Regions from separate parts of the Thiomonas intermedia genome, predicted to be linked through region 2. Evidence: riboswitches for the same ligand, from Rfam matches in the RefSeq annotation. Region 2 holds a riboswitch; the other holds the start of a gene.
The links. Region 2 has a riboswitch for S-adenosylhomocysteine ahead of metH (methionine synthase). Riboswitches for the same ligand answer to the same signal wherever they lie in the genome.
Positions count from the first base shown of each region.

Region 1 (14,546 bases), 1.2 Mb from region 2:
TTGAGCGCGGTCATGGGCAGATCGAAGCCGGTCTTGAGAGTGTCCTGCAGCGTTTGCGGCAGTTGCGCCGGTGCGCCCTGCTGCGCCAGCATGACATCGCGGGCCCACAGCAGCAGCTTGCCCGCCAGGGTTTCGTTGTCCACCGCGTTGCGCATCATGGCGGCGAGGCGATGTTCGAGGGTGCGCATCTTGTCGCGCAGCATTTCCATCTGTCGCTCCTGCAGCGACACGGCGCGGTTGCCGTGCGGGCTCTGCAATTGCACCGTGGTGAGCAGTTCGGCGTGACGCTCGAAAAATTCGGGGTGGGCGGCGAGATAGGCCGCCAGATCGTGTTCGCTCAGTTCCATCAGGTTCTCCAGAATCAGGGCAGATCGGGCAGGTCGATCGTGCCGTCAAAGACAAAGGCGGCCGGGCCGGTCATGTGGACGGCCTGCCCGGGCCCCGCCCAGGCGATGGTCAGCAGGCCGCCCCGGGTCTGCACATCGACCGCGCCCTGCAGCCAGCCATGGCGCAGACCCGCCACCACGGCGGCGCAGGCCCCGGTGCCACAGGCCAGGGTTTCGCCAGCGCCGCGCTCCCACACCCGCAGGCGGATGTGATGGGCATCGACGATCTGCATGAAGCCCGCGTTGACCCGGTTGGGAAATCGCGGGTGATGCTCGATCAGGGGGCCACGCGGGTGAACGGGGGCGGCATCCACATCGTCCACCCGCTGCACGGCATGCGGATTGCCCATCGACAGCACGCTGATCCAGTCGGTCGCACCGTCGGCTTCCAGCGGCCATTGCGTCCAGGTGCCAACAGGCCGGGGCGACAGGCCGGTGGCGTCGAACGGTACCTTGGGCAGATCGAAGACCGGTGCGCCCATGTTCACGGTGACGCGGCCGTCGGCCTGCAGTTCGGGCTCGATGAGGCCGGAGAGCGTCTGCACCCGGATGCGGCGCCTGGACGTCAGGCCCTTGGCGTGGACGTAGGCGACGAAGCAGCGCGCGCCGTTGCCGCATTGCTCCACCTCGCCGCCGTCGGCGTTGAAGATGCGATAGCCGAAATCGACATCGGGTGTCGGGCCGGCCTCGACGACCAGAATCTGGTCGGCGCCCACGCCAAAGTGCCGGTCGGCCAGCAGGCGCAGCTGCGCCGCGCTGAGGGTCAGCGGGGCACGGGTGGCGTCGAGGACGACGAAGTCGTTTCCGGCGCCATGCATTTTGGTGAAAGCGAGTCGCATGGGTCTGGGTCGATGCAGCGTCAAGTCAATACACCGAGGGCTGGTCTTCGGGCCGGGTCTTGAAGCGCTTGTGGACCCAATGGTATTGCGCGGGCATGGTGCGCACCTGGTCTTCGATGAAGCGATTCATGCGGCGAAGGTCGGCGTCGATGTCTGCGGGCTTGCCCCGGGTGTCGAGTGCAGGAAAGTCGGTCCAGGCGGGATGCACGGTGACGGCGTAGCCGCGCGCGCCGGGCAGGATGCGGGTGACCACGGCGTAGACCCGGGCGTCGGCGGAAGCCGCCAGCCGCGGGGCGACATCCAGGGTTGCGGCGGGCAGGCCGAAAAAGTCGATGAAGCGCGAGCTGCGCAGCCCGAAGTCCATGTCCGGCAGGGTGTAGAACGGCACCCCGGCGCGCAGTTGCCGCAGCATGCCCGCCGCGCCGTCGTGCCGCGAGACGATGGCGGCGGTGTGAAAGCGGCTGCGCCGCGCCACCACCCAGTCGTCGAGCACCTGGTTCTTCTGCGGGGTGTACATGCCCGAGACCGGGCGCGGCGCCACCAGGCTGAGCGCCGTCCATCCGGCGTCGAGCCCCTCGAAGTGAAAGCCCAGCAGCAGGGTGTTGCGGCTGCCGTCCAGCGCCTCAAGCACCGGGCCTTCGAGATGCAGCAGGCGCTGCAGGCGCTTCGGGCTGGCGTACCAGAGCACGCCGCGCTCGAGAAAGGCCCGCGCGACATAGACGAAATGCTCGCGCGCCACCGCGCGCTGCCGCGCCGCCGTCCACTCGGGAAAGCACAGTTGCAGGTTGCGCAGGGTGATGTGCCGACGCGATCGGGCCAGCGGCCACAGCAGCCAGCCCACCGCCGTGCCCAGCGCGGCGAGCACCGGGTAGGGCAGCAGGTGCAGCAGCCAGACGAGGCCGATGCTCAGGCGGGCGAACAGCGGTTTCATGCGGCAGCCTCCTCACCGGCATCGGGCGCCGGTGGCGGCTCGGCGCCCGAGGGCCTCTTGTAGCGGTTGTAGGCCCAGAGATACTGTTCGGGACAGCGCCTGATCAGGCCTTCCAGCGCGTGATTGATCTGGGTGGCGGCGCGCTGCGGATCGGCATCCAGCGGCTCGGGAAAGGGTTCGAGCGTGAGGGTGTAGCCGCGGCCGCCAGGGTGGCGCAAGGCCGAGGCCAGAATGATGCGCGCATGGCCCAGTTGCACCAGCCGTGCCGGCAAGGTCATGGTGAAGGCCGGACGGCCGAAAAAATCCGCCCATACGCCTTCGCCGCGGCCCGGCGCCTGATCCGGCAGCAGGCCGACCGCCTCACCGGTGCGCAGGGCGCGCAGCAATTGGCGTACCCCGGCCAGATTCGCCGGTGCGGTGGCCAGGTTTTGACGCTGGCGCGACGCCAGCGCCAGCGGCAGCAGGGCGCGCTTGCGCGGCGGGCGGAACATGACCGTGATCGGCCCCCACAGCGCCGCCACCTGCGCCGAGATTTCAAAACATCCCAGGTGCGGCGTCAGGTACAGCACGCCAAAGCCCTCGGCGCGCACGGCATCGACATGCTCCTTGCCGATCACCCGGACCTGATGCGCCGGTGTGGCCGCGCCGCGCCGGAACCAGACCACGGGCAGCTCGCCGACCATGCGCCCGGCCTGCGCGGCGGCCTTGAGGGCCAGTTGCCGCGGCGCATAGCCCGCCTGGCGCAGATGCGCGCGCAGCCGCTGGCGGTAGACGCCCGACGCGGCGTAAACCACCAGGCCGAGCGCCGCCCCCAGCGCCTGGAGCAGGCTCAGGGGCAGAACAGACAGCCAGCGGAAGACGCGAAGCAGCACGATGGAGGATTTCCCTGCAGTTCAAAGGGTGCCATGTTACGAAGCGCGAGCAGGCATGTGCAGGCATAGAATGAGCCGCAGTGCCACCGAGTTAATGACAACTTGCGGGGTGGCAGCGCGGCAGACCCTAAGGATTTGCTGCTGAGATGTCCGCTAAAGCGTCGCCGTGCGAGACCCAAACGGTGGCGTCGATCCAACCGTTTGAAGAAAGGTCCGTCATGGCAAACCCCTTCCTGTTTACGTCCGAATCTGTCTCCGAAGGCCATCCCGACAAGGTGGCCGATCAGATTTCCGACGCCATCCTCGACGCCAATCTGGCGCAGGACCCGATGTCGCGAGTCGCGGCCGAAACCCTGGCCAACACCGGCCTCATCGTGCTGGCCGGCGAAATCACCACCAACGCCGTGGTCGATTACATCCAGGTGGCACGCGACACGCTCAAGCGCATCGGCTACGACGACGCCGACTTCGGCATCGATCACAAGAGCTGCGCCGTGCTCGTCGCCTACGACAAGCAAAGCCCCGACATCGCCCAGGGCGTGAACAAGGCGCATGACGACGAGCTCGACATCGGCGCCGGCGACCAGGGGCTGATGTTCGGCTATGCCTGCGACGAAACCCCCGAGCTCATGCCCGCGCCGATCTATTACGCGCACCGCCTGGTCGAGCGCCAGAGCCAGCTTCGCCGCGATGGCCGTCTGCCCTGGCTGCGCCCGGACGCCAAGAGCCAGATCACCTTTCGCTACGAGAACGGCTATCCCGTGGCCATCGACACCGTGGTGCTGTCCACCCAGCACGCGCCCGACATCGCGCTGGCCGATCTGCGCGAGGCGGTCATCGAGCACATCATCAAGCCCGTGCTGCCTGCCGAATTCATGCGCGGCGAGGTGAAGTATCTGATCAACCCGACCGGCCGCTTCGTGGTCGGCGGCCCGCAGGGCGACTGCGGGCTGACGGGACGCAAGATCATCGTGGACACCTACGGCGGCGCGGCACCCCACGGCGGCGGCGCTTTCAGCGGCAAAGACCCGACCAAGGTCGACCGCTCGGCCGCCTATGCCGCGCGCCATGTGGCCAAGAACATCGTGGCCGCGGGCCTGGCCAAGAAGTGCCTGGTGCAGATTTCCTATGCCATCGGCGTGGCCCAGCCCACCAGCATCATGGTGACGACGCAGGGCACCGGCGTGATCGACGACGCCAAGCTCGAACAACTGGTGCGCCGCCACTTCGACCTGCGACCGCGCGGCATCATCGAAATGCTCGATCTGCGCCGCCCCATCTACGCCAAGACCGCCGCCTACGGCCACTTCGGCCGCGACGAACCCGAGTTCAGCTGGGAGGCCACCGATAAGGCCGCCAGGCTGCGCGACGACGCCGGCCTGGGCGCACTGCAGGCCGCCGCGACGGCGTAAAGACGAGGCGAAGGCCAGAGAGCCGATAGAGTGCAGAGGGCCGAAGCGGCCCTTCGCCCGCCTCAACCTGCTGCAAATCGGTCCGTCGCCTCGATCAGGCGCGAAAGAATGCCCGGCTCGTTGTAGGCGTGACCGGCGTCGGGCACGAGCTGGAAATCGGCCTGCGGCCAGGCGCGGTGCAGATCCCAGGCGGTGCGAACCGGGGTGCAGGCGTCGTACCGGCCCTGCACGATGACGCCGGGCACCTCGGCCAGCTTGCCTGCGTCGCGCAGCAACTGGCCTTCGTCCATCCACCCTTGGTGCACGAAGTAGTGGTTCTCGATGCGCGCAAACGCGAGCGAGAACGCATCCTGCGCATGCATCTGCGCGTTGGCTGCGTCGGGCAGCAGGCGGATGGTCTGGCCTTCCCACACGCTCCAGGCGCGGGCGCAGGCCAGTTGCGCCTCGGGGTCGTCGCCCGTCAGCCGTTTGCGATAGGCGCCGATCAGATCGCCGCGCTCGGCTTCGGGAATGGGCGCCAGGAAACCTTCCCACAGATCGGGAAACAGCCAGGACGCGCCTTCCTGGTAGAACCACAGCAGCTCCTCGCGCCGCAGGGTGAAGATGCCCCGCAAGACCAGGGCCGAGACCCGTGCGGTGTGTGCCTGGGCATAGGCCAGGGCCAGGGTGCTGCCCCACGAGCCGCCGAACACCAGCCAGCGATCCACGCCCAGCAGGGTGCGCAGCCGTTCGATGTCGGCGACCAGATGCCAGGTCGTGTTGTTCTCCAGCGAGGCGTGCGGGGTCGATCGTCCACAACCGCGCTGGTCGAACAGCAGCACGCAATACCGCTGGGGATCGAACAGACGGCGGTGGTCCGGCGAACAGCCCGAGCCCGGTCCGCCGTGCAGAAAGACGGCGGGCTTGCCCTGGGGGTTGCCACTCAGCTCCCAGTAGATCTGGTGGCCATCGCCGGTGTCGAGCAGACCGGTCTTGAAGGGTTCGATGGGCGGGTAGAAGGTGCGCAAAGTCATGGATGGAGCCTAATCGGGGGGCAAGGGCTGCCTGGCTCTCTAGAATAATTGCTTCCCTTTCCCCGCGTTCCCGCCCACCCATGAGCACCACCCAGATCGACGGCGCCGCCGTCAACCCCAAGGCCAATGTCTATTTCGATGGCAAGTGCGTCAGCCACAGCATCACCCTGGCCGACGGCCGCAAGGCGTCTGTCGGCGTGATTCTGCCCGCGACCCTCACTTTTGGCACCGGGGCGCCTGAAATCATGGAAGGCGTGGCCGGGGCGTGCGAGTATCGTCTGCCCGGCACCGACACTTGGCAGCGCGCAGGCGTGGGCGACAAGTTCAGCGTCCCCGGCAACACCCAATTCGACATCCGCGTGGCCGAAGGCGAAACCGCCTATCACTACATCTGCTACTTCGGCTGATCGGGGAGCAACGCTTATGGCCACCATCCTGCAAAACCTGCCCACCGGGCAAAAAGTCGGCATCGCCTTCTCCGGCGGCCTGGACACCTCTGCCGCGCTGCTGTGGATGAAGCAGAAGGGCGCCCTGCCCTACGCCTACACCGCCAACCTCGGCCAGCCCGACGAAAGCGACTACGAAGAGATCCCGCGCAAGGCCATGGCCTACGGCGCTGAAAAAGCCCGCCTGGTGGACTGCCGCCTGCAACTGGCACACGAAGGCATCGCCGCCATCCAGTGCGGCGCCTTCCACATCAGCACCGGCGGCATCACCTACTTCAACACCACCCCGCTGGGCCGCGCCGTCACCGGCACCATGCTGGTGGCCGCCATGAAGGAAGACGACGTCCACATCTGGGGCGACGGCAGCACCTTCAAAGGCAACGACATCGAGCGTTTCTACCGCTACGGCCTGCTGACCAACCCGAGCCTGAAGATCTACAAGCCCTGGCTGGACCAGCGCTTCATCGACGAGCTGGGCGGCCGCAAGGAAATGAGCGAGTTCCTCATTGCCAACGGCTTCGACTACAAGATGTCGGTCGAGAAGGCCTACAGCACCGACAGCAACATGCTCGGCGCCACGCACGAAGCCAAGGACCTGGAGCACCTCAACAGCGGCATCCGCATCGTCAACCCCATCATGGGCGTGGCGTTCTGGAAGCCCGAGGTCGAAGTCAAGGCCGAAGAAATCACCATCCGCTTCGAAGAAGGCCAGCCGGTCGCCCTGAACGGCCAGACCTTCGACTCACCGGTGGACCTGTTCCTCAAAGCCAACGAAATCGGCGGCCGCCATGGCCTGGGCATGAGCGACCAGATTGAGAACCGCATCATCGAGGCCAAGAGCCGCGGCATCTACGAAGCCCCCGGCATGGCGCTGCTGCACATCGCCTACGAGCGCCTGGTCACCGGCATCCACAACGAAGACACCATCGAGCAGTACCGCATCAACGGCCTCAAGCTCGGCCGCCTGCTGTACCAGGGCCGCTGGTTCGACCCGCAGTCCATCATGCTGCGCGAAACCGCCCAGCGCTGGGTGGCCCGCGCCGTGACTGGCGAAGTGACGCTGGAGCTGCGCCGCGGCAACGACTACTCGATCCTCAACACCGAATCGCCCAACCTGACCTACGCGCCCGAGCGCCTGAGCATGGAAAAGGTGGAAGACGCGCCGTTCAGCCCGCTGGACCGCATCGGCCAGCTGACCATGCGCAACCTCGACATCACCGACACGCGCGCCAAGCTGGGCATCTATGCCAAGACCGGACTGATTTCCATGGGTGAGGGCGCGGAGATGCTGCGGCTGGAAGGGGAGAAAGACTGATCAAGCCGGGTGCGGGGAAGGGCTTGTATCGAAGACGGATCTCATATTGGCCCCCAATCTGCAAACAATCGAGGGAATTATGGCCCGAGGGTTCTTGAACGGCATGAATCGACTTGTGCGGGAAATGGAGCGATCCGCCAGAGCACAGCAGCGCGAAATGGAAATGCAACATCGTGTTCAATTGCGTGCAGTCCGGGAAGCGGAACGGGCGCAGCGGGCCTATGAGCGTGCCGCCAAGGCGGATGAGAAGGAGCGAAAGCGGCTCTACATCGAGTCCAAGCTGGCTGAGGCCGAAAGTCAGAACGAGCAGGTCGAACACTGCGTGCAATCGCTCAGGCAGCTTCTTCCCGCCGGACTGCGCCGCGACCCGACGATCGATTTTGCGAAATTGCGGGTGACACCAACGTATGCCGCGCTGGACTTGAGCGATCTCGTCTCGACGTCCCGGGAACCGCGATGGGCTGCCTATGAGCCGGCAAAGCCCAAGGGTGTGGCAGCCCTCTTGCCCTGGGTAAAGGGTGCATACGAAAAGCGACGTGAAGCGGCGAAGCAGACCTACGCGCAAGTCTTGCGAGAGTTTCGGACGAATGAGGACGAGCGCCAAAGAGCGCTGAAGCGACGGCAGGACGAGCACGAACAAATTGTGAAGCGCGCCGAGCGTAAGGCAGACGAGCACAACAAAGCCGTCGAGCAGTTGCGCGAAGCGTTCTCGAAAGGCGATCCGGATGCCGTGGCCTCGTACTTCATCACGGTCCTCGGAAGTAGCCCGTACCCGGATGGCTTCCCGCAAGAGGTGCAAGCCGAATATCAGCCCGAATCAAAACAGCTAATCGTGGCCTATGACCTGCCCGCGTATGACGCCCTGATCCCGAAGCTGAAGTCCGTGAAGTACGTTAGGACGTCGGATACCTTCGCGGAGAGCGCTCGGCCGGAGAGTCAGCGCCGCGCACTGTACACCGATGTTGTGGCGCAAACTGCATTGCGGTCGATCCACGAGGTCTTTCAGTCGGATTCGCGCGGCTACATCGACACCATTGTCTTCAATGGCTACGTGCATGCTATCGATCCCGGGAATGGCAAGCCCATCCATCCATGCATCGTGACCGTCCGGACTACCCGTGACGCCTTCCGCGACATCGACTTGGCACATGTCGAGCCTGCTGCCTGTCTAAAGGCTTTGAATGCTTCCGTGTCAAAGAGCGCGGCCGAGTTGGCGCCGGTCCGTCCCGTGCTCGAGTTGAACATGTCGGATCCGCGCTTTATCGAAGAAGGCGATGTGCTTTCGACGTTGGATCAACGGCCCAATCTTATGGATCTCACTCCTGGCGAGTTCGAATCGCTGATCACCAACCTATTCCAGGCAATGGGCCTTGAGACGCGGCAAACCCAGCCCTCGCGCGATGGCGGGGTAGATTGCGTGGCGTTCGACCCACGGCCGATCTTTGGTGGCAAGGTGGTCATCCAAGCCAAGCGGTACAAGAACACTGTCGGGGTGAGCGCGGTACGCGATCTGTTCGGCACGATGCAGAACGAGGGTGCCTCCAAGGGTATCCTGGTAACGACGAGCGGCTACGGCAAGGCAGCGTTTGAGTTCGCAAACGGCAAGCCGATGGAACTTCTGGCAGGCAGCAATTTGTTGTATCTCCTCAAGGAGCACGCGAACATTGACGCGAAGATCGTCGTGCCAGAGGACTGGAAAGACCAGGGACCGGATGTCTGACCAAATTTGCAAGTTTAGGGGTCTAGCTGCACAGACGTTTAGCCGCGATCCCGACGACGATGCGTTTATTCACGCCGCCGAAGTGGCGAAGGCCTTATGGCTGGTCACCGTCGATCAAGACCTGTTGGGGGTGAATCGGCCACCAATCGGATTGTGCATCCTCACACCAGCTCAGGCCGTGCGGCATCCCGAGTTTCCGTAGCGTGGCAATCCATTGCATGACCTCGTGCATGCGGTCTTTTCGCTCCACCATGTTGTTTTGTTCGGCAATGCAAAATCTCTCTATTTCGCCGCTGGCGGCTCGGCCGCTTTGGGCCAATGCATGAACCTACCTATGCCACCGTCTGACACTGCCAACGCCGAAAACCCCGTCCGTGCCTGTGTGGCCTATGACCGCAGCGGACGGCGGGTGGGCGATATCGCGCTGGAGGCGATCAGCGATACCCTGGCCGAGGCCGACAGGTTTCTCTGGGTGGGGCTGTACGAACCCGATGCGGCCTTGCTGGCGCAGATGCAGCAGGAGTTCGGCCTGCACCCGCTGGCGGTGGAAGATGCCGGCAAGGCGCACCAGCGCCCCAAGCTGGAGGCCTATGGCGAATCGCTTTTTGTCGTGGCGCGCACAGCCTCGCGCAGCGGCGTGCATGTGCGGTTCGGCGAGACGCATGTCTTCATGGGCCGCAACTACATCCTCACCATCCGGCATGGCGATTCGTCCGGCTATACGACGGTGCGCCGCAATGCCGAGCAGACGCCGGCGCTGCTGGCGCAGGGACCGGGGTATGCGTTGTATGCGGTGCTCGATGCCATCGTCGATGGTTATCTGCCCATCGTCGAGGCTTATCGGGCCGAGTTGGAGGAACTGGAGGGCGAGATCTTCGCGCGCCAATGGCGGCGCGGCACGCTAAAGCGGCTGTACGCGATGCAGCGCGAGCTCACCCGCCTGCGACTGGCGGTGGCGCCCTTGCAAGACGTGCTGGCGCAGCTTCAGCGTCTGCCGGGCGACGTGATGCCCGAGGCCGTGCGGCCTTACTTCCGCGATGTGAACGACCATGCCAGCCGCATCAACGACACGGTGGGCGCACTGCGCGAGATGCTCTCGGCGGCGATGAACGTCTCGGTCTCTCTCGTGACGCTGGAGCAGAACGAAGTGGTCAAGCGTCTGGCCGGCTGGGCCGCGCTGCTGGCCGTGCCCACGCTGCTCACGGGCTGGTTCGGCATGAACTTCCATCACATGCCCGAACTGGATTGGCGATGGTCCTATCCGGCGCTGATCGTGTTCACCCTGGGTTTGTGCGGCGGGCTGTACTACGGGCTCAAGCGGTCGCGCTGGTTGTAGCCCGATGTAGCCTGAGTTCGTCTTCCCAAACTCATTGAGTCATTGCCACCGGAGCTTGCCGCTCATGTCCGACATCCACCACTTCGCCTTGTTTCTGCTCTCGGGCCTGCTGCTCAATATGACCCCTGGCGCGGATATGTTGTTCATCGTGTCGCGCAGCGCGGGGCAGGGGGCGAAAGCCGGGGTGATGGCGGCGCTTGGCGTGGGGGCGGGCTGTCTGGTTCACGTCACCGGGGCCGCGGTGGGGCTGTCGGCACTGATTGCCGCATCGGATCTGGCGTTCAGTGTGGTGAAGTGGCTGGGTGCGTTCTATCTGGTCTGGCTGGGCATCGGCCTGCTGCGCGCCAAAACGTCGGCGCTGGGGCCGCAGGGGACGCAGGCGATTGCCGCGCCTCTGTCCGCAGCGCCCCTGCGGGCCGTGTTCTGGCAAGGCGTACTGACCAATGTGCTCAACCCGAAGATCGTGTTGTTCTTCCTCGCCTTTCTGCCGCAGTTCGTCGGGCCGTCGACCCACGGGCAGGGCTGGGCATTTCTGTTGCTCGGCGTGGTGTTTACCGTCAACGGCACGCTGTTCAACCTGGGCGTGGCCTGGGTGGCGGCGCGGGCGCGCCATCGCATGGGGCGCATGCAGCGATTGGCGCTCTGGGTGCGGCGGTTGACGGGCGTGGTGTTTGTCGGCCTGGGGCTGCGTCTGGCGCTGGCGTCGCGCGTGTAGCGCAGCCCGAACCAAACCAGACGACATGACTCCTTACTCGGGCGGGCGCACGCGCAGATAGCGCGCGAAACGCGGAAGGCCCGAGCCCGTGAGGGCCTGGTAGCGGTAGGTGACGAGGGTGCCGATGGGCGGCGGGTTGCGGCGCAGTGCGTCGCTCAGGCCGGAGCCGATGCGGAAGGTCTTGCCGTCGGGCATCCGCATATTGAGCGCCCCGATCATTCCCTCGTATTTCCCCTTGCCGCGTGTGTAGCCGATGACGGTGGCTTCGGCGTCCTGCCAGGGCTTGAGCTTGAGCAGTACGTCCTGACGGCCTGTACGGTAGGGCGCATCGGCACGGTGCAGCATCAGACCCTCGCCGCCATCGTTCACGATGGTGTCGAGATGCCGTTTCAGCTCGGCAGAGTTGGACACGCGAAACTGCGGAACCATGCGCAGCCAGGGCACCTGTGCCTGTTCCACCAGAGCGCGCATGCGGGCGAGACGATCGGTGAAGCTGCCGGGGGCATTGGGCAGCTCGAACACCATGTAGCGCACCTGCTTCCAGTCGCGGTCGTCGGGCGGGTCGCTGCGCACGATGCCTGAAACCTGTTCGAAGCGCTCGCGCGCGATCCACAGCTCGCCGTCCAGTGGCTGCGAGGGCAGCGCAGCGGTGAACCACGCCGGCGCGGGCACCGGGTTGCCGCTGCGAAAGCGCAGCACCCGGCCGTCCCAGAAGGCGCGCACGCCGTCGAGCTTTTCGCTGACCCAGTAGCGGGCCGGATCGAGCTGGCTTGGCGCGGTTTCGGCCAGCAACAGGGCCGGCGGTGGCGGGCTGGGCGCTCCGGCCTGCGCCCAGGGCAACCCAGCCAGCAGCAGACCGCACAGCAACAGCGGCCGCAGCCCGCCTGGGCATGGGACGGAAAAGCGGTGCGATGAAAGGCGCATGGCGAGGGGCGAAGGTGGCGGGCGGAGCTTGCACGGTCATCTTATGGGGCGTCGAGCGGGCGTGGCAAACCTGCGGCAAACCCATAGAATGGCGCGGTTCCCGAGGAGCGTTGCAACGCACGGAGCGAGTTCATCGCTGCCGTCGCCAGGCTCGGGGCTTTGATCGCAGGCCGCTTCTCCTTGCGGGCGGCTTTCCTTCAACGGCGCTCACCCAACCCGTGCCGGGCGCGGGATGCGGTGCGCATCCGTTCCCGGCCACTTTGTTCGGAGTTTGTATGAACGCTGTGGTCGATTTGAAGAATTTTTCCGATTTCTGTATTGCCGACATCGGACTGGCCGACTGGGGCCGCCGCGAGATCGCCATTGCCGAGAGCGAGATGCCCGCGCTCATGGCCATCCGCGAGGAATACGCCGCCCGCCAGCCGTTGCGCGGCGCGCGCATCACCGGCAGTCTGCACATGACCATCCAGACGGCCGTGCTGATCGAGACTTTGCAGGCCCTGGGCGCGCAGGTGCGCTGGGCCTCGTGCAATATTTTTTCCACGCAAGACCATGCGGCCGCCGCCATTGCCGCCACCGGCACGCCGGTGTTCGCGGTCAAGGGCGAGTCGCTCGAAGATTACTGGGACTACACCCACCGCATCTTCGACTGGACGGATGGCGGCTACTCCAACATGATTCTCGACGACGGCGGCGATGCCACCTTGCTGCTGCATCTGGGCGCGCGCGCCGAAGCCGATGCCGCCGTGCTCAACCACCCGACCAGTGAAGAGGAGCGGGTGCTGTTTGCCGCCATCAAGGCCAAATTGGCGGTCGATGGCAAGTGGTATTCCACCCGCCTGGCGCATATCAAGGGTGTGACCGAGGAAACCACCACCGGCGTGCATCGCCTCTACCAGATGCACCAGCGCGGCGAGCTGAAGTTTCCCGCGATCAACGTCAACGACAGCGTGACCAAGAGCAAGTTCGACAACCTCTATGGCTGCCGTGAAAGCCTGGTGGACGGCATCAAGCGCGCCACCGATGTGATGGTGGCGGGCAAGATCGCCGTGGTCGCCGGTTATGGCGACGTGGGCAAGGGCTCGGCACAGGCGCTGCGCGCGCTCAGCGCCCAGGTGTGGGTGACCGAGGTCGACCCGATCTGCGCCCTGCAGGCCGCGATGGAAGGCTATCGCGTGGTCACCATGGACGATGCCTGCGACAAGGCCGACATCTTCGTCACCGCCACCGGCAACTACCACGTCATCACCCACGATCACATGGCCCGCATGAAGAACCAGGCCATCGTCTGCAATATCGGCCACTTCGACAACGAGATCGACGTCGCGGGCATCGAGAAATACCAGTGGGAAGAGATCAAGCCGCAGGTCGATCACGTCATCTTTCCCGATGGCAAACGCATCATCCTGCTGGCCAAGGGCCGCCTGGTGAACCTGGGCTGCGGCACCGGCCACCCCAGCTATGTGATGAGCTCCAGCTTCGCCAACCAGACCCTGGCGCAGATCGAGCTGTTTGCCAAGACCGGCGACTACCCCGTGGGCGTCTACACCCTGCCCAAGCACCTCGACGAGCATGTCGCGCGGCTGCAGCTCAGCACCCTCAATGTGCAGCTCACCACGCTGACCGACCAGCAGGCGGCCTACATCAATGTGCCCAAGGACGGCCCGTACAAGTCGGCCCATTACCGGTACTGATGCGCATGGTCTCCACACCCTCGCTCAGTCTCAGCTTCGAGTTCTTTCCGCCCAAGACGCCCGAGGGCGCGGACAAACTCCGGGCCGTGCGGCAGCGCCTGTATGCGCGCCGGCCCGAGTTCTGTTCCGTCACTTTCGGGGCCGGCGGCTCCACCCAGGAAGGCACGCTGCAGACGGTGCGCGACATCCTCGCCGAAGGCGTGGACGCCGCGCCGCACCTGTCTTGCATCGGCGCCAGCCGCGAGTCGGTGCGCGGGCATCTGCGCGACTTTCAGGCTGCGGGCGTCAAGCGCCTTGTGGCGCTGCGCGGCGATCTGCCTTCGGGCTACGGCATGGGTGGCGAGTTCCACCATGCCCGCGATCTGGTGGCCTTCATCCGCGCCGAGATGGGCGGCGCGTTTCACATCGAAGTGGCCGCCTATCCCGAGATGCATCCGCAGGCCAGGAGCCCGCTCGACGATCTGCAGCATTTCGCCGAGAAAGTCCGCGCCGGGGCGAACTCGGCCATCACGCAATACTTCTACAGCGCAGCGGCCTATCGCCGTTTTGTCGATGACGTGCGGGCCCTCGGCCTCGACGTGCCGGTGGTGCCGGGCATCATGCCCATCACCAATTCCAGCCAGCTCCTGCGCTTCTCCGAAGTGTGCGGCGCCGAGATTCCGCGTTGGGTGCGGCTGCGTCTGCAGAGCTACGGCGACGACCGCGAGTCCATCCGCGCCTTCGGCCGCGAGGTGGTGAGCAGCCTGTGCGAAGAGCTGATGGCCAGCGGTGCTCCAGGCCTGCACTTCTACACCCTGAACCAGGCCGAAGCCACACTGGCGGTGCTCGACGATCTGGGACGTTAAGCGGCCTGGCGCGGACCGCTGGCGGCATGCAGCAGCAGCGCCGCCAGCGCGAAGCCGGCGCCCGCCGCGGTCACGGCGGGCCAGCCACCGGCCGTCCA
Region 1 is NZ_CP020046.1:2,618,609-2,633,154, forward strand. Features, by position in the region: gene BVH73_RS12265 (DUF484 family protein) at 1-347, opposite strand, end outside; gene dapF (diaminopimelate epimerase) at 362-1,225, opposite strand; gene BVH73_RS12275 (LpxL/LpxP family acyltransferase) at 1,251-2,156, opposite strand; gene BVH73_RS12280 (lysophospholipid acyltransferase family protein) at 2,153-3,028, opposite strand; gene metK (methionine adenosyltransferase) at 3,247-4,440, shown strand; gene pip (prolyl aminopeptidase) at 4,503-5,453, opposite strand; gene ppnP (pyrimidine/purine nucleoside phosphorylase) at 5,534-5,860, shown strand; gene argG (argininosuccinate synthase) at 5,877-7,214, shown strand; gene BVH73_RS12305 (restriction endonuclease) at 7,372-8,934, shown strand; gene corA (magnesium/cobalt transporter CorA) at 9,269-10,270, shown strand; gene BVH73_RS12320 (LysE family translocator) at 10,335-10,985, shown strand; gene BVH73_RS12325 (DNA ligase) at 11,019-11,909, opposite strand; S-adenosyl-L-homocysteine riboswitch at 12,006-12,125, shown strand; gene ahcY (adenosylhomocysteinase) at 12,185-13,603, shown strand; gene metF (methylenetetrahydrofolate reductase [NAD(P)H]) at 13,603-14,448, shown strand; gene BVH73_RS12340 (MFS transporter) at 14,445-14,546, opposite strand, start outside.
Region 1: another riboswitch for S-adenosylhomocysteine. It lies ahead of ahcY (adenosylhomocysteinase); the one in region 2 lies ahead of metH (methionine synthase).

Region 2 (14,546 bases):
GCGTCGTGCCCAGCGTCTGGCGGAAGGTTTTGATGAAGGCACTGACGCTGTCATAGCCCAGCGACAGAGCGACGTCCTTGACGGCGCGGCCGGTCGCCAGCCATTCCAGCGCCTGGGTCAGTCGGGCCCACTGGCGCCACTGCGCGAAGCTCATGCCAGTCTCCAGCACGAACTTGCGGCTGAGCGTCCGGGGGCTGATGTCTGCCCAGCGGGCCCATTGATCGAGCGTGCGTGCGCTGGCGATATGGTCGAGAAGGCCGCGCGCGATGCTCAGCAGCCGGGCGTCCTGCGGCCATTGAAGCTGCAGGGGGCGGGCCCGTGACTGCCGCAATTCGTCGAGCAGTACCAGCAGCAGACGCATGCGGCTGAGGTCCAGCGGGACATCGTGAGGCCAGCTCAGCGCCTTCTGCAGGATCAGCGCCACCAGCGGATTGACCGGGTAGCTGGTTGGCTCCGCCGGCAGGTCGCCGCAGAGTTGCGGTGCCAAGAAGGCGCCGTAACCGGCCGTCGGACCATAAGACTGCACCGCGTGCGCCACGCCTGGCGGCATCCAGCCGATGGTTTGTGAGGGGGAGAGCTGCCGCCCCTGGGCGGTTTCCACGATCACCAGCCCTTCGTTGAGCAGGAACAGGGTGCCGCGCGCATGGCAGTGCGTTTCAGGATCCATGGCCAGCGGGTTGCGCACGCTCACCGCGATCAACTCGGCGCCTTCGAGATGGTTGATTCGCTGGAGAAGTTCCGCTTTGCTGCATTCGCAGTCGGAGGGTGGGGCGTGGTCAGGGCGCATTTTGGCGTGTTTGCGATATTCATTGGCATAGTAAAGCAACCCGGCCATTTCTTCTTCGCCTAGCATGCCGAACATTCGTCCCATCGAATCGGGGGAGCGTGGTCGGCAAAATTCCGAGGCACCTCCTAGAATCAGCCGTCTTTCGCACAGCAGGAGGCGTCCTCGCCGACAGGTGAGGGCCTCCGGCAACGCGCTGTGTTTGCCTCCTTTCCTTCCCGTTGCTCCTCCGTCTTTCCGGAACGCGCCCTATGCAGAATTTGCCCGCGACTCCTCGCGTCTTGTGGTTGTCCCTCTGCGCCGCCCTGCTCGGGGGTTGCACCACGGTCGGCCCCGATTTCCAAACGCCCAAGGCGCCCGCCGCAGCGCAATACACGCGCCAGGGCTTGCCCGCGCAGACAGCATCGGCGCCGGGTCCGCTGGGCGGGGTGCAGCGATTCCAGACCGCTGATCGCATCGCCCCCGACTGGTGGCGTGCGTATGGTTCCTCGCAGCTCGACGGTCTGGTGGATGCGGCGCTGCACAACAGTCCGTCGCTGGCCGCGGCCGAAGCCACGCTGCGGCAAGCCCAGCAGACTTATGAGGCTCAGGCCGGTTCCACGCTTTACCCCACGGTGAATGCCAAGCTCGGTGCGAGTCGCAACCAGGCGAATGCGGCGAGCACCGGCCAGAGCGGCGATAGGACGACCACCTACAACCTCTATAACGCAGGCATTGCGGTGGGTTACGACTTCGACCTGTTCGGGGGCAACCGCCGCGCTCTCGAAGCCCTGGCGGCGCAGGCGCACTATCAGCAGTTCCAGCTCGAAGGCGCAAGGCTGACCCTGGCTGCCAATGTGGTCACCGCCGCCTTCACCCAGGCCCAGCTCGGCGCCCAGATCGAAGCCACCGAGGCCATTCTGAAGGCGCAGCAGAACCAGCTCGAGATTGCCCGCAAGCGGTTTGCGCTCGGCGCCGCCGCCCGTACCGATGTGCTGACTCTGGAAACCCAGGTCGAGCAGACGCGCGCCAGCGTGCCCCCGCTGCGCAACAAGCTTGAGCAGACCGATCATCTGCTGGCGGTGCTGATCGGCAAGGAGCCCGGCGCGGCCGACTTGCCGCGTTTCACCCTGTCGGCCTTTGCGCTGCCGCAGACGCTGCCCGTGGTCGTGCCCTCGGCGCTGGTGCAGCAGCGGCCTGACATTCGCGCCAGCCAGGCCTTGCTGCATGCGGCGACGGCGCAGTACGGGGTGGCGATCTCCAATCTGTATCCGCAGATCAACCTCAGCGCCAGCCTGGGCACCCAGGCGCTCACGATGGGCGCCTTGTTCGGCCCCGGTTCGGCCGTGTGGTCGCTGGCCGGCAGCCTGGCGCAACCGTTGTTCAACGCCGGGTTGAAGGCCGGGGCGAACGCGGCCGAAGCCAGTCTCCAGGCGGCCGGGGCCAACTATCAGCAGACGGTGCTGCAGGCTTTGCGCAATGTGGCCGATGCGCTGCGCGCCCTGGAGAACGATGCGCAGACCTTGCAGGCGCAGGCCGCAGCGGATGCATCGGCCCAGGAGTCGCTCAAGCTCGTCGACCAGCAATATCTGCTCGGTGCCGCCAGCTATCTGCAGCTGCTCACCGCGCAGCAGCAGGCGCAGCAAACCCGCATCGGCCTCATTTCGGCGCAGGCCCAGCGTTTGGCCGACAGCGCAGCGCTGTACCAGGCCATGGGCGGCGGCGTGATGAACGATGCCGCCGTCCAGGGCTCGCCGCCCGCGGCGCAACCCGCCCAGGCGTCGGCCCAGTAATGGCCACCCCCTTTCCGATCACACCAAACAAGACAGCATTCGGAGTTCAGAGATGACCAAAGGCACAACCAAGCGCATGATCATCATGCTCATCATCGCCGCCGTATTGATCGGGGGACTGGTGTGGTTCCAGCACTTCAAGAACACCATGATCGCCAAGGCGATCAAGGGCATGTCCAACCCGCCGCAGACCGTGTCGACGCAGGTGACGCAGTCATCGGCCTGGCAGCCCACGGTGGAAGCGCTGGGCAATCTGCGCGCGAGCCAGCAGGCCTCGTTGAGCCCGCAGGTTGCGGGCATCGTCACCGCCATCCACTTCCGCTCCGGCGAGAAGGTGCGCGCCGGACAGGTTCTGGCCCAGCTCAGCGACGCGCCGCAGCGCGCCCAGCTGGCGCAACTGCAGGCCCAGGTGGGTCAGTTGCAGGCCCAGCTCGATCTGGCGCAGACCACGCTGAAGCGCGATGAGGCGCAGCTCAAGGTTCAGGCCATCAGCCAGGCCGCCGTGGACACCGATCGTGCCAATGTGACCAGCGTGCAGGCCCAGCTCAAGGCGCTGGCCGAGCAGATCAACGCGCAGAAGGCGGTGCTGGCGCAGGCCACCATCACCGCGCCGTTCTCGGGCGTGCTGGGCATCCGTCAGATCAACCTCGGCCAGTATCTGGCGCCAGGCACGGCAGCCGTCACGCTGCAGGCCCTCGACCCGATGGAGATCGACTTCACCGTGCCGCAGAACCAGATCGATCTGGTGCATGTGGGCATGAAGGCGCAAGTGACCACCAATGCCGTTGCCGGCAAGACCTTCGAGGCCAAGGTGATTGCGGTCGAGCCCCAGGTGAGCACGACCACCCGCAACCTCACCGTGCGCGCCAGCATTCCCAACCCCAAGGGTGAACTGCTGCCCGGTGTGTTCGCCACCGTTCGTCTGACCGACGGCGAGCCGCATGACTACATCACTCTGCCCAATGCGGCCGTGGCCTACAACCCCTATGGGGCAACCGTCTTCCTGGTGAAGGACGATGGCAAGGACGCCAACGGCAAGCCCAAGTACGTGGCCGAGCAGCGCTTTGTCACGACGGGCCTGACACGCGGCGACCAAGTGGCCATCGTCAGCGGACTGAAGGCCGGCGAGACCGTGGTCACCGCAGGCCAGCTCAAGCTGCGCAACGGCACGCCGGTGTTGATCAACAACAGCGTGCAGCCGGCCGACAGTGCCAACCCGCAAGTGCCCAACTCCTGAACCGGCCGCCCGCGATGAACAAGAAATTCACAGACATCTTCATTGATCGCCCTGTGCTGGCCATCGTGGTCAGCCTGGTGATTCTGGTGCTGGGCCTGCGCTCCGTGGGCCTGCTGCCGGTGCTGCAGTATCCCTATACGCAAAACGCGGTGGTCACCATCACCACGACCTATCCTGGTGCGGATGCCAATCTGGTGGCCAGCTTCATCACCACACCCCTGGAAAACGCCATCGCGCAGGCCAACGGCATCGACTACATGACGTCGAGCAGCGTGCAGAGCAGCAGCACCATCACCGCCAATCTGCGGCTGAACTACGACCCGGACAAGGCGCTCACCGAGATCAACACCAAGGTGAACTCGGTGCTCAACCAGCTGCCTTCCGCGGCTCAGAAACCGGTGCTCACCGTGTCCATCGGTCAGACCATCGATGCCATGTACATCGGCTTCTACAGCAATGTGCTGCAGCCGAACCAGATCACCGACTACATCACCCGTTCGGTGCAGCCCAAGCTGCAGTCGATCGACGGGGTGCAGACCGCCGAGATCCTCGGCGCCAAGAACTTCGCGCTGCGCGCCTGGCTCGATCCGAACAAGCTCGCCGCTTACGGCCTGACCGCTGCCGATGTCTATTCGGCCCTGGCCGCCAACAACTACCTCTCGGCCACTGGCAACACCAAGGGCCAGATGGTGCAGATCAACCTCGCGGCCAATACCGACCTGAAGTCGCTGAGCAGCTTCCGCAACATGGTGGTGAAGTCGGTGAATGGTCAGGTGGTGCGGCTCGATCAGGTGGCTCAGGTCACCCTGGGGTCGGACGACTATGACAGCTCGGTGGCCTTCGACGGCAAGTCCTCGGTGTTCATCGGTATCCAGGTGGCGCCGGGCGCCAATCTGCTCGACGTCGTGGAGCGGGTGCGCAAGGCCTTCCCAGCCATCCAGCAGCAGTTGCCCGCAGGGCTGAATGGCGCCATCGTCTACGACTCGACCAAGTTCGTGACGTCGTCCATCGACGAAGTGGTCAAGACCCTGGTCGAGGCCATCCTGATCGTCACCGCCGTGGTGTTCATCTTCCTCGGCTCGCTGCGTTCGGTGATCGTGCCGCTGGTGGCGATACCGCTGTCCATCGTCGGCACCTTCACCATCATGCTGGCGCTGGGCTATTCGATCAACCTGCTCACCCTGCTGGCGATCGTGCTGGCCATCGGTCTGGTGGTGGATGACGCCATCATCGTGGTCGAGAACATCAGTCGCCACCTCGAAGAGGGCATGTCGCGGCACGATGCCGCCGTGCGCGCGGCGCGCGAGTTGGCCAACCCCATCATCGCCATGACCATCGTGCTCGTGGCGGTGTACGTGCCCATCGGCTTCATGGGCGGGCTCACCGGCGCGTTGTTCACCGAGTTTGCCTTCACCCTGGTGGGCACGGTGGTCATCTCGGCCATCATCGCGCTGACGCTGTCGCCCATGATGTGCTCGCACCTGCTGAAGGCGCCCGATCCGCAGAGCCGCAGCTGGCAGGACCGGCTGGTGCTGTTCCTCGACCACAGTTTCGAGCGCCTGCACAAGCGCTACGAGCGCACCCTCGACGGTTCGCTCAACTATCTGCCGGTGACGGCGGTGATGGCCGCCATCATTCTGGGTTCGATCTATTTCCTGTACTCCACGTCCATGTCGGAGCTGGCGCCGCAGGAAGATCAGGGCGTGCTCATCGCCGTGTCGTTCAACAATCCCACGGCCACCCTGGATCAGCGCGGGCTCTACGCCAAACAGGTCTACGACGTGTTCAAGACCTTCCCGGAAACCGACCACGTGTTCCAGCTCAACACGCCCAGTCAGGTGATCGCCGGCATGGTGCTCAAGCCCTGGGATGAGCGCGCGCGCACGGCCACGCAGATGCAGCCCGAGCTGCAGCAGAAGCTCAACCACATCGCCGGCAGCCAGATCGCGGTGTTCCAGCCGCCGCCGCTGCCAGGCTCGCGCGGCCTGCCCATCCAGTTCGTGATCACCACCACCGAACCGGCGAGCAAGCTCTACGACGTGTCGCAGAAGTTCCTGCAGGACGCCCTGAAGTCCGGGCAATTCATCTTCCTGCAGTCCGACCTGCGCATCGACCTGCCGCAGACCCGCATCAATGTCGACCGCAATATGGCGGCGCAGCTCGGCCTGACCATGCAGGACATCGGCTCGGCCCTGTCGGCCATGCTCGGCGGGGGCTACGTCAACTTCTTCGAACTTGACGGACGCTCCTACAAGGTCATTCCGCAAGTGGCGCAGCAATACCGCCTCAATGCCAACCAGTTGCGGCACTACTACGTCCGTACCTCGAGCGGAAGCATGGTGCCCTTGTCCACCGTGGTGCATCTGACCACCAGCGTGCAGCCCGAGACCATCAACCACTTCCAGCAGCTCAACTCGGCGACCATCCAGGGTGTGACCCTGCCCACGATCGCCCAGGGCGAGGCGCTGGACAATCTGGTGGCCTTGGCCAAGCGCACCCTGCCCACGGGCTACAGCTACGACTTCGCCGGGCCTTCGCGGCAGTACGAGCAGGAGACCGGCGGCCTGGTGCTGACCTTCGGCTTTGCGCTGGTCATCATCTTCCTGGCCCTCGCTGCGCAGTTCGAGAGCTTCCGCGATCCCATCATCATCCTGATCTCGGTGCCGATGGCGATTTCGGGCGCGCTGCTGTTCATCAATCTGGGCATCGGCCACGCCACACTCAACATCTACACCGAGGTGGGGCTGGTGACGCTGATCGGGCTGATCTCCAAGCACGGCATTCTGATCGTGGAGTTCGCCAACAATCTGCAGCGTGAAGGCCGGAGCAAGCGCGAGGCCATCGAGCATGCCGCGGGCATGCGGCTGCGCCCGATTCTGATGACCACGGCCTCCATGGTGCTCGGCGTGATGCCGCTGATTTTCGCCAGCGGTGCCGGTGCGGTCAGCCGCTTCAACATGGGGCTGGTGATCGCCAGCGGCCTGGCCATCGGCACCCTGTTCACCCTGTTCGTCGTGCCGGCCATGTACATGCTGCTCGGCACCGATCACAGTCACGAAGCCCGCGCTCAGGCGCTGCGCGAATCCGAGGCCAACGACCCGATGGCCCATCCCCCGGGCGGAGGCGCCTCGACCGCCCATTGAGGGATGCCGCAATCCCCTTGAAGCCGACCTTAGGGTCGGCTTTTTTCTTACAGCTTGTAGCGTTTTGAGAATCGTGTTTTCAGGAGAATGGTTGAACTAGCCAATTCACTTCCACAATCATGAGCGTTGAGGTTTACCCAGATGGACAGCCCATGAAGTCAGGCGCTCATACCCGCCTTGCATTCCGCGCCGATCTGCAAAGTCTGCGTGCGCTAGCCATCGTGCTGGTTATCGCGGCACACGCCGGCGTGCCCTTTCTGCAGGGAGGATATGTCGGTGTAGATGTCTTCTTCGTACTGTCGGGTTATCTCATATCCGGTCTTGTATGGGACGAGGTTCAAGGCACTCGCAGGTTCGATGCAGTCGGTTTCTACGCTCGAAGGTTCAAGCGTCTGGCGCCTGCGTTGATTCTGGTCCTGGTCAGCGTTGCAGTCTTTGGATGGCTTCTCAGTGGCCCACAACGACAGCTTGAAGATTCCGCAGCAGCAAAGGCCGCCGCGGTCTGGCTAAGCAACTTCTACTTCTCGGCTCGAGTCATCAACTACTTTTCCTCGGGAGCCACCAGCAATTTGTTTCTGCACACGTGGTCGCTTGGCGTCGAGGAACAGTTTTATGTCGTGTGGCCGTGGTTGATGCTCTTTCTGCTCGGCGCTTTCGCCTGGCAAGGCAGGCAGTTTGATCGCAGACGTCTCCTCGGCGGCTGGATCGCAATAAGCCTGATTTCCCTGGGTTTGGGCGTGTACTGGAGTCATACACAGCTCGAGCTGGCTTTCTATCTGATGCCGGGTAGAGCCTGGGAATTCGGGCTTGGTGCTTTGACCTTCGCGCTCCGAGAGAAGCTCGAGTTCCCAAGGTGGGCGCGAGCCATGCTAGGCAGGTCGATTTTGAATGCCCTTGGGTACGTTCTGATCATCGCAGCTGCGGTGACTCTCGACGACAGTTTGCGTTATCCGGGCTTGTTCGCTGTATGGCCTAGCGTTGGGGCGGTGTTTGTCTTGCTCGATCGTCCGGAGCGCGGCCCTGGGCAATGGTTGTCGCGCTTCCTCCTCCGAGCCCGTGTGCCGCAGTTCATCGGCAATGTTTCGTACAGCCTCTACCTGTGGCACTGGCCGGTTTTGCTCCTTGGTCAGTCGTTTCTCGGGCATTCCGCATGGGTACGACTGGGAATGGTCGCGCTGGCCCTGCTACTCGCATCGCTGACTTATTTTTGGGTTGAGCAGCCAGTGCATCGTCGGCGTTTGAGGTCACGCCCGTGGCCCGTTCTCGGCGCCGGTATTGTGTCCGCGGGCCTTGCATTCGTTCTGATGAGTCAGTGGCAGGATGCTGCGCGCGAGCTTCTGCAAAGCCCGCCTCAGCTCGAGCTCGATTTGGCTCGATGGGATCTCCCAGCTCTGTACTCGCATCCCGGTTGCGATACCTGGTACCACAGCGCTGATGTTCGAGTCTGTGATTTCGGCCCAGCCCAGGCCAAACACACAGCCGTGATTTTTGGGGACAGTGTCATGGCACAGTGGTTTCCAGCCATCGCCTCCATCTATTTGGCCAAACCGGACTGGCGTGTCGCAGTGCTGACCAAGTCCTCCTGTTCTGCCTCTCAAGTGAGTTATACCTACAACAAGGCCCACGGCATTTATGCAGTTTGCAATCTCTGGAGGCAAAGGGCCATCGCCGAAATCGAGAGGTTACGTCCCGACATCGTCTACCTGGGATCCACCCATTACGCTTTTACTCAGGGCCAATGGATCGAAGGAACGCGAAGCGTTCTAGCGCGTTTGAGTCCAGTGGTCGGATGCATTTTGGTCATGAATCCATCTCCAGAACTTGGATTCGACGGCATAGCCTGCTTGTCTGCTCGAGCAAATTTGCCGCATTGGCTGTCGAGGTGGAAAACCTGCTCGAACCCGCTCGCTGCGATCAGTGTCGACAGTGTCCACACTGCGCTGGAGATGGCCATTGCGCCTTTCGCGAATGCGCACTTGATAGATCTTCGGCATGTCATTTGCCCGCAGCAAACGTGTCGAGCCGAACTGCGTGGACAGGTTGTTTATCGGGATGGCCAGCACATGACGGCTTCGTTTGTGCAATCCCTTGCGCCAGCGTTGTTATCTGTCATTCCCACGGAGGCCCGCCCGCAGTAGGCAGGTTGGTAACGTTCAGTTGCAGACCAGTAATCCACGACGTCACCGACCAATGCACGTGGGCCGTTGTTGCGGGCATGGCGTTGTGCCATGTCCCACAGGAGTCTGACATGTCCGTTCGTTTTGCTGCCCCCTTGATGCTGGCCGTTGGCCTGACGCTGGGCGCGCCTGCGGCCTTTGCCGCGCCCCAGCCGGCGATGATGCATGCGCTGCGTGATCTGCAGCAGGCCCGCGCGGAGCTGCTGCGCGCCGCACCGGACAAGGGCGGCTGGCGCATGCATGCGCTGCAGCAGGTCGATCAGGCGATGGCCTCGGTGCGTGCGGGCATGCGTTATGCCAATCAACATTGAGGCCGCCTGGGCGCGCTGCGGCGTCCTGGCGGGCTCAGGTCTGCACGGCCACGGCTTCCAGTGAGCGCGCGGCGCGGCGTTCCCAGTCGGCCTTTTGATCGGGGCCGACGGGGCCGACGTTGAAATACTGGGCTTCGGGGTGAGCGAGGTAAAAGCCGCTCACGCTGGCGGCGGGAAGCATGGCCCAGCTTTCGGTCAGCGACATGCCGATGTCCTGCGCCTGCAACGCTGTGAACATGTCGCCCTTGACCGAATGTTCCGGGCAGGCGGGATAGCCAGGCGCAGGGCGGATGCCGCGATACTGCTCGGCGATCATCTCGGCCTGGCTCAGCGATTCTTCGGGCGCATAGGCCCAGAACTCGGTGCGCACGCGCTGGTGCATGCGCTCGGCAAGCCCTTCGGCCAGGCGGTCGGCCAGGGCTTTGAGCATGATGGCGGAGTAGTCGTCGAGATCGGCGAGAAAGGCTTTTTCCTTGGCGTCCACGCCGATGCCGGCGGTCACGGCGAACAGGCCGATGTAGTCGGCGCCGGTGCCCTTGGGGGCGATGAAGTCGGCCAGCGCGCGGTTCGGTCTGGGCACGCCATCGATCACCGGGCGTTCGGTCTGCTGGCGCAGGCCATGCCACACCATCAACTCGGTGCAGCGGCTCTCGTCGGTGTAGATCGCGATGTCGTCATCGTTCACGCTGTTGGCGGGCCACAGTCCGATGACGGCATGCGCCGTGAGCCAGCGACCTTCGATCAGCCGCTTGAGCATGCGCTGGGCATCGCCGTAGACGCGGCGGGCGGATTCGCCCACGATGTCGTCGGTGAGGATGTCGGGAAACTTGCCCGCCAGATCCCAGGTCTGGAAGAACGGCGCCCAGTCGATGCTGGCGGCGATCTCCGCCAGGTCATAGTTGCGGAACACGCGCCGGCCGATGAACTTCGGCACGGGCGGCTGGTAGGCCGACCAGTCGATGCGGGTCTTGTTCGCCCGCGCCTGCTCCAGAGAGACCAGCGGGGTGACGCGCTTGTTCGCGTGCAGCACACGCACCTTCTCGTAATCGGTTTCGATCTCGGCGATATAGGCCGCAGCCTGCTCGGACAGCAGGTTCTGCGCCACGCCCACGCTGCGCGAGGCGTCGGGCACGTACACCACCGGCCCGTCGTAATGCGGGGCGATCTTCACCGCCGTGTGCACCCGGCTGGTCGTGGCACCGCCGATGAGCAGCGGCATCTTGCGGCTGCGGAAATAGTCGTCGCGCTGCATCTCCGCGGCCACATGCTGCATCTCCTCGAGGCTGGGGGTGATGAGGCCGGACAGCCCGATGATGTCGGCGCATTCCTCGCGCGCCTTGGCCAGAATGTCCTTGGCGGGCACCATCACGCCCATGTTCACCACTTCGAAGTTGTTGCACTGGAGCACCACGGTGACGATGTTTTTGCCGATGTCGTGCACGTCGCCCTTCACCGTGGCGATCACGATCTTGCCCTTGGCCCGCACATCGCAGCCCGCGGCCTGCATCTCCAGCTTCTCGGCTTCGATATAGGGCAGCAGATGCGCCACGGCCTGCTTCATCACCCGCGCACTTTTCACCACCTGCGGGAGGAACATCTTGCCCGCGCCGAACAGGTCGCCCACCACATTCATGCCGTCCATCAGCGGGCCTTCGATGACGTGCAGCGGCCGCCCGCCTTCGGCACGCAAGGCCTGCCAGACTTCCTCGGTATCGTCGACGATGAAGTCGGTGATGCCATGGACCAGCGCATGGCTCAGGCGTTGACGCACCGGCAGTTCGCGCCAGGCCAGGCGGGCGGTGTCGTCCTTGGCCGCGCCCCTCACCGCTTCGGCCACTTCGAGCAGGCGCTCGGTGGCATCGGTGCGGCGGTTGAGCACGACGTCTTCCACGCGCTCGCGCAAGGACGGGTCGAGGTCGTCGTAGACCCCGATCATGCCGGCGTTGACGATGCCCATGTCCATTCCGGCCTGAATGGCGTGGTACAGAAACACGGTGTGGATGGCCTCGCGCACCGGCTCGTTGCCGCGAAAGCTGAACGAGACATTGGAGACCCCTCCCGACACCTTGGCGCCCGGCAGGTTCGACTTGATCCAGCGCGTGGCCTCGATGAAATCGACGGCGTAGTTGTTGTGTTCCTCGATGCCGGTGGCGATGGCGAAGATGTTGGGATCGAAGATGATGTCTTCCGGCGGAAAGCCGACCCGCTCCACCAGCAGACGGTAAGCCCGTTCGCAGATCTGTGTCTTGCGGGCGAAGGTGTCGGCCTGCCCCTGTTCGTCAAACGCCATGACCACGGTGGCCGCGCCATAGCGGCGCAGCAGACGGGCCTGGCGCAAAAATTCGGCCTCGCCCTCTTTCATGGAGATGGAATTCACCACCGCCTTGCCCTGCACGCAGCGCAGCCCGGCCTCGATGACCTCCCACTTGGAGCTGTCGATCATCAACGGCACGCGGGCAATGTCGGGCTCGCTCGCCATCAGGTTGAGGAAGCGCACCATCGCGGCCTTGCTGTCGAGCATGGCCTCGTCCATGTTGACGTCGATGATCTGCGCGCCGTTCTCCACTTGCTGGCGCGCCACGGCCAGGGCCTTGTCGTATTCGCCAGCGAGAATCATGCGGGCAAAGACCTTGGAGCCCGTCACGTTGGTGCGCTCGCCAATGTTGACGAACAGCGAGCCGGGGCTAACGACAAGCGGCTCCAGGCCTGAGAGTTGCAAAGGGGGCAGGGCGGGAGGAGTGGCGTCGTGGGACATGGTGATCTCAAGGGGAGTCGGCCTTCGCCACCGCGCAGGTGAAAGAAGGGATGAGCGCCGTTGAGACCCCCAAGCCTGACGCCCGGCGCACATTCGGCGACAGGCGCTGCAACGCTCCTTGGGAAGCCTTATTGTAAAGAAGCGCGCGTGCCCAGGGCATCGGCCCTACCATGTGGCGGTACCCCGCTTTTTGCCATGCCCGCCCTCCCTCCTTCCCAACAGACCGTCCATGCGACCTGGGCGCCGCGCATCGCGCAGTTGCTGTTGCGACAGCCCGGCCATCGCCTCACCGCCGAAGACGCCGTGCTCATCGCCGACCAGATGCAGGTGCGCTGGATGCAGGCGGGCACGCGCTTCATCCAGCAAGACGACGACACGCACGATGGCACCATCCTGATGCTGCTTTACGGCGAGGTCAGCGTGGAGAAAGCCCCGCTGCACCAGGGCGACAGTCTGGTGGTTTCCATCGCCAAGGCCGGGCAGATGTTTGGAGAAATGGGTGTTTTGCTCGATGCGCCTCGCAGTGCGAGCTGTGTGGCCTATTCCGACGTGGCGCTGGCCGAACTCAGCCGCGAGGCCCTGGAGCGCCTGGTGATCGACCACCCGGCGGCGGCGGCGCGGCTGGCGCTGGGCATCGCCAGCCGTCTGGCCGAGCATCTGCGCGACACGTCGAACAAGCTCAGTTCGATGTCGCGCCTGGTCAGCGCCATGCATCCGGCCATCCGCTCGCAGATGTTGGGGCCCAGATCCGGCTTCTCCCCCAGCCAGCTCGACGACCCTTCTCAGGGCTGAACGGCGTTGTCTAAAGCCGTCCGACGGCTTCGGCGGCCAGCCAGCTCACCACGCTGGCGAGCAGGAACACCAGAAATCCGATATGGCTTTCCATGCCCAGCCGCTCGGTGAAGAACCGACGCAGGCCATAGACGGCGAAAGGATAGATGACGACGGAGACGAAAAATCCTAACAAGGCGCGCTTCCTGAAAAAGCCGCCGCTCGCGGTGAACGGCGGGCCATGGCGCCTATTGTGTCGTCCCGGGCGTGTCAGAGGTGTGTGCGGCTGTAAAAGCGCGCTGATAAACGAAAACCGAGGCCGGAGGCGCGTTGCGCCAGGCCAGGCCCGAGCGGTGCACATGCAGCCCGAGTTCCTCGCGCAAGGCGCGTGAAACGGGGCTGGCATGCCCGTAGGTGAACTGGATAAAGCAGCCTCCGGGACGCAGCACCGAAAACGCCTCGCTCAGAATCGAGCGCTGCATGGTGCGCGGCATGGACAGCAGCCCCAGCCCGCTGATGACGGCGTCGGCCGGGCCCTCGGCCAGATAGCCCGAGGACTGGGCCGTGGTGCGCAAGGCGCACGCATCGGCCTGGATGATCTGAAGCTCTGGAAAACGCTGACGCAGCAGACCATGCAGCGAGGCGTCGCGCTCGACCACCAGCAGGTTGGCGCGGTGCACGCCGTGATCGACCAGTGCGCGGGTGAAGGCTCCCGTACCCGCACCGAGCTCGATCACGCGCTGCTGCGCCGGATTGCTGTCGGGCAACAGGGCCAGCGGTTTGAGCATTTTCTGGCTGAGCTGCCGCCCCGAGGGCAGCACCGCGGCCACGCCCATCGGGTCGCGGGCCCAGGCGCTCAGAAAGGTGCGGATCTGCTGCGCAGCGCGTACGCGGGAAACGGATGGGGTTGGTGTGGAGCTCATGCGGATGCAGGACAATTCCTCGGTTTGAAACCCATGTCGTACAAAGCCAGGCAACCCCGCGCCGAAGCGCCAGAACGGCCAGACGGATTGCACGCACACATTGAAGCCGGTTAGGACCGGTCTTGGGCTGTCTCCCTGCTGTTTTTTGATTGTGGATGCCGCAACTGAGCGCAACCTTAGCATGAACCCCGATCCCTTCGAACGCCCCGAACCGCCCGCGCTGAACTGGCATTGGCAGGGTCGGCAGGACTATCTGCCGACCTGGGACGCCATGCGCGCGCTGACCGAAACCCGCACCGCGGCGACGCCCGACCAGCTCTGGGGCGTGGAGCACCCGCCCGTGTTCACCCAGGGCCAGGCGGGTCGCCCGGAGCATCTGCTCGCGGCGCATGAAGTGCCGGTCGTGCAGACCGACCGGGGCGGGCAGATCACCTATCACGGCCCAGGCCAGGCGGTCATCTACCTGCTGCTCGACATTCGCCGACGTCACTGGATGGTGCGCGAGACCGTGCAGCGCATCGAGGAGGCGGTGATCCGCACCCTGGCGCGATGGGACATCGTCGGTCTGCGCCATCCTGGCGCACCGGGCATCTACCTCGCTTCGGGCGAGAAGATCTCGGCCCTCGGGCTCAAGGTGCGCAATGGCTGTACCTATCACGGGGTTGCCATCAAC
Region 2 is NZ_CP020046.1:1,390,246-1,404,791, reverse strand. Features, by position in the region: gene BVH73_RS06595 (AraC family transcriptional regulator) at 1-862, opposite strand, end outside; gene BVH73_RS06590 (efflux transporter outer membrane subunit) at 1,036-2,556, shown strand; gene BVH73_RS06585 (efflux RND transporter periplasmic adaptor subunit) at 2,609-3,793, shown strand; gene BVH73_RS06580 (efflux RND transporter permease subunit) at 3,808-6,936, shown strand; gene BVH73_RS06575 (acyltransferase family protein) at 7,056-9,074, shown strand; gene BVH73_RS06570 (hypothetical protein) at 9,185-9,424, shown strand; gene metH (methionine synthase) at 9,459-12,179, opposite strand; S-adenosyl-L-homocysteine riboswitch at 12,225-12,305, opposite strand; gene BVH73_RS06560 (Crp/Fnr family transcriptional regulator) at 12,375-12,971, shown strand; gene BVH73_RS15925 (hypothetical protein) at 12,982-13,146, opposite strand; gene BVH73_RS06555 (class I SAM-dependent methyltransferase) at 13,199-13,873, opposite strand; gene lipB (lipoyl(octanoyl) transferase LipB) at 14,055-14,546, shown strand, end outside.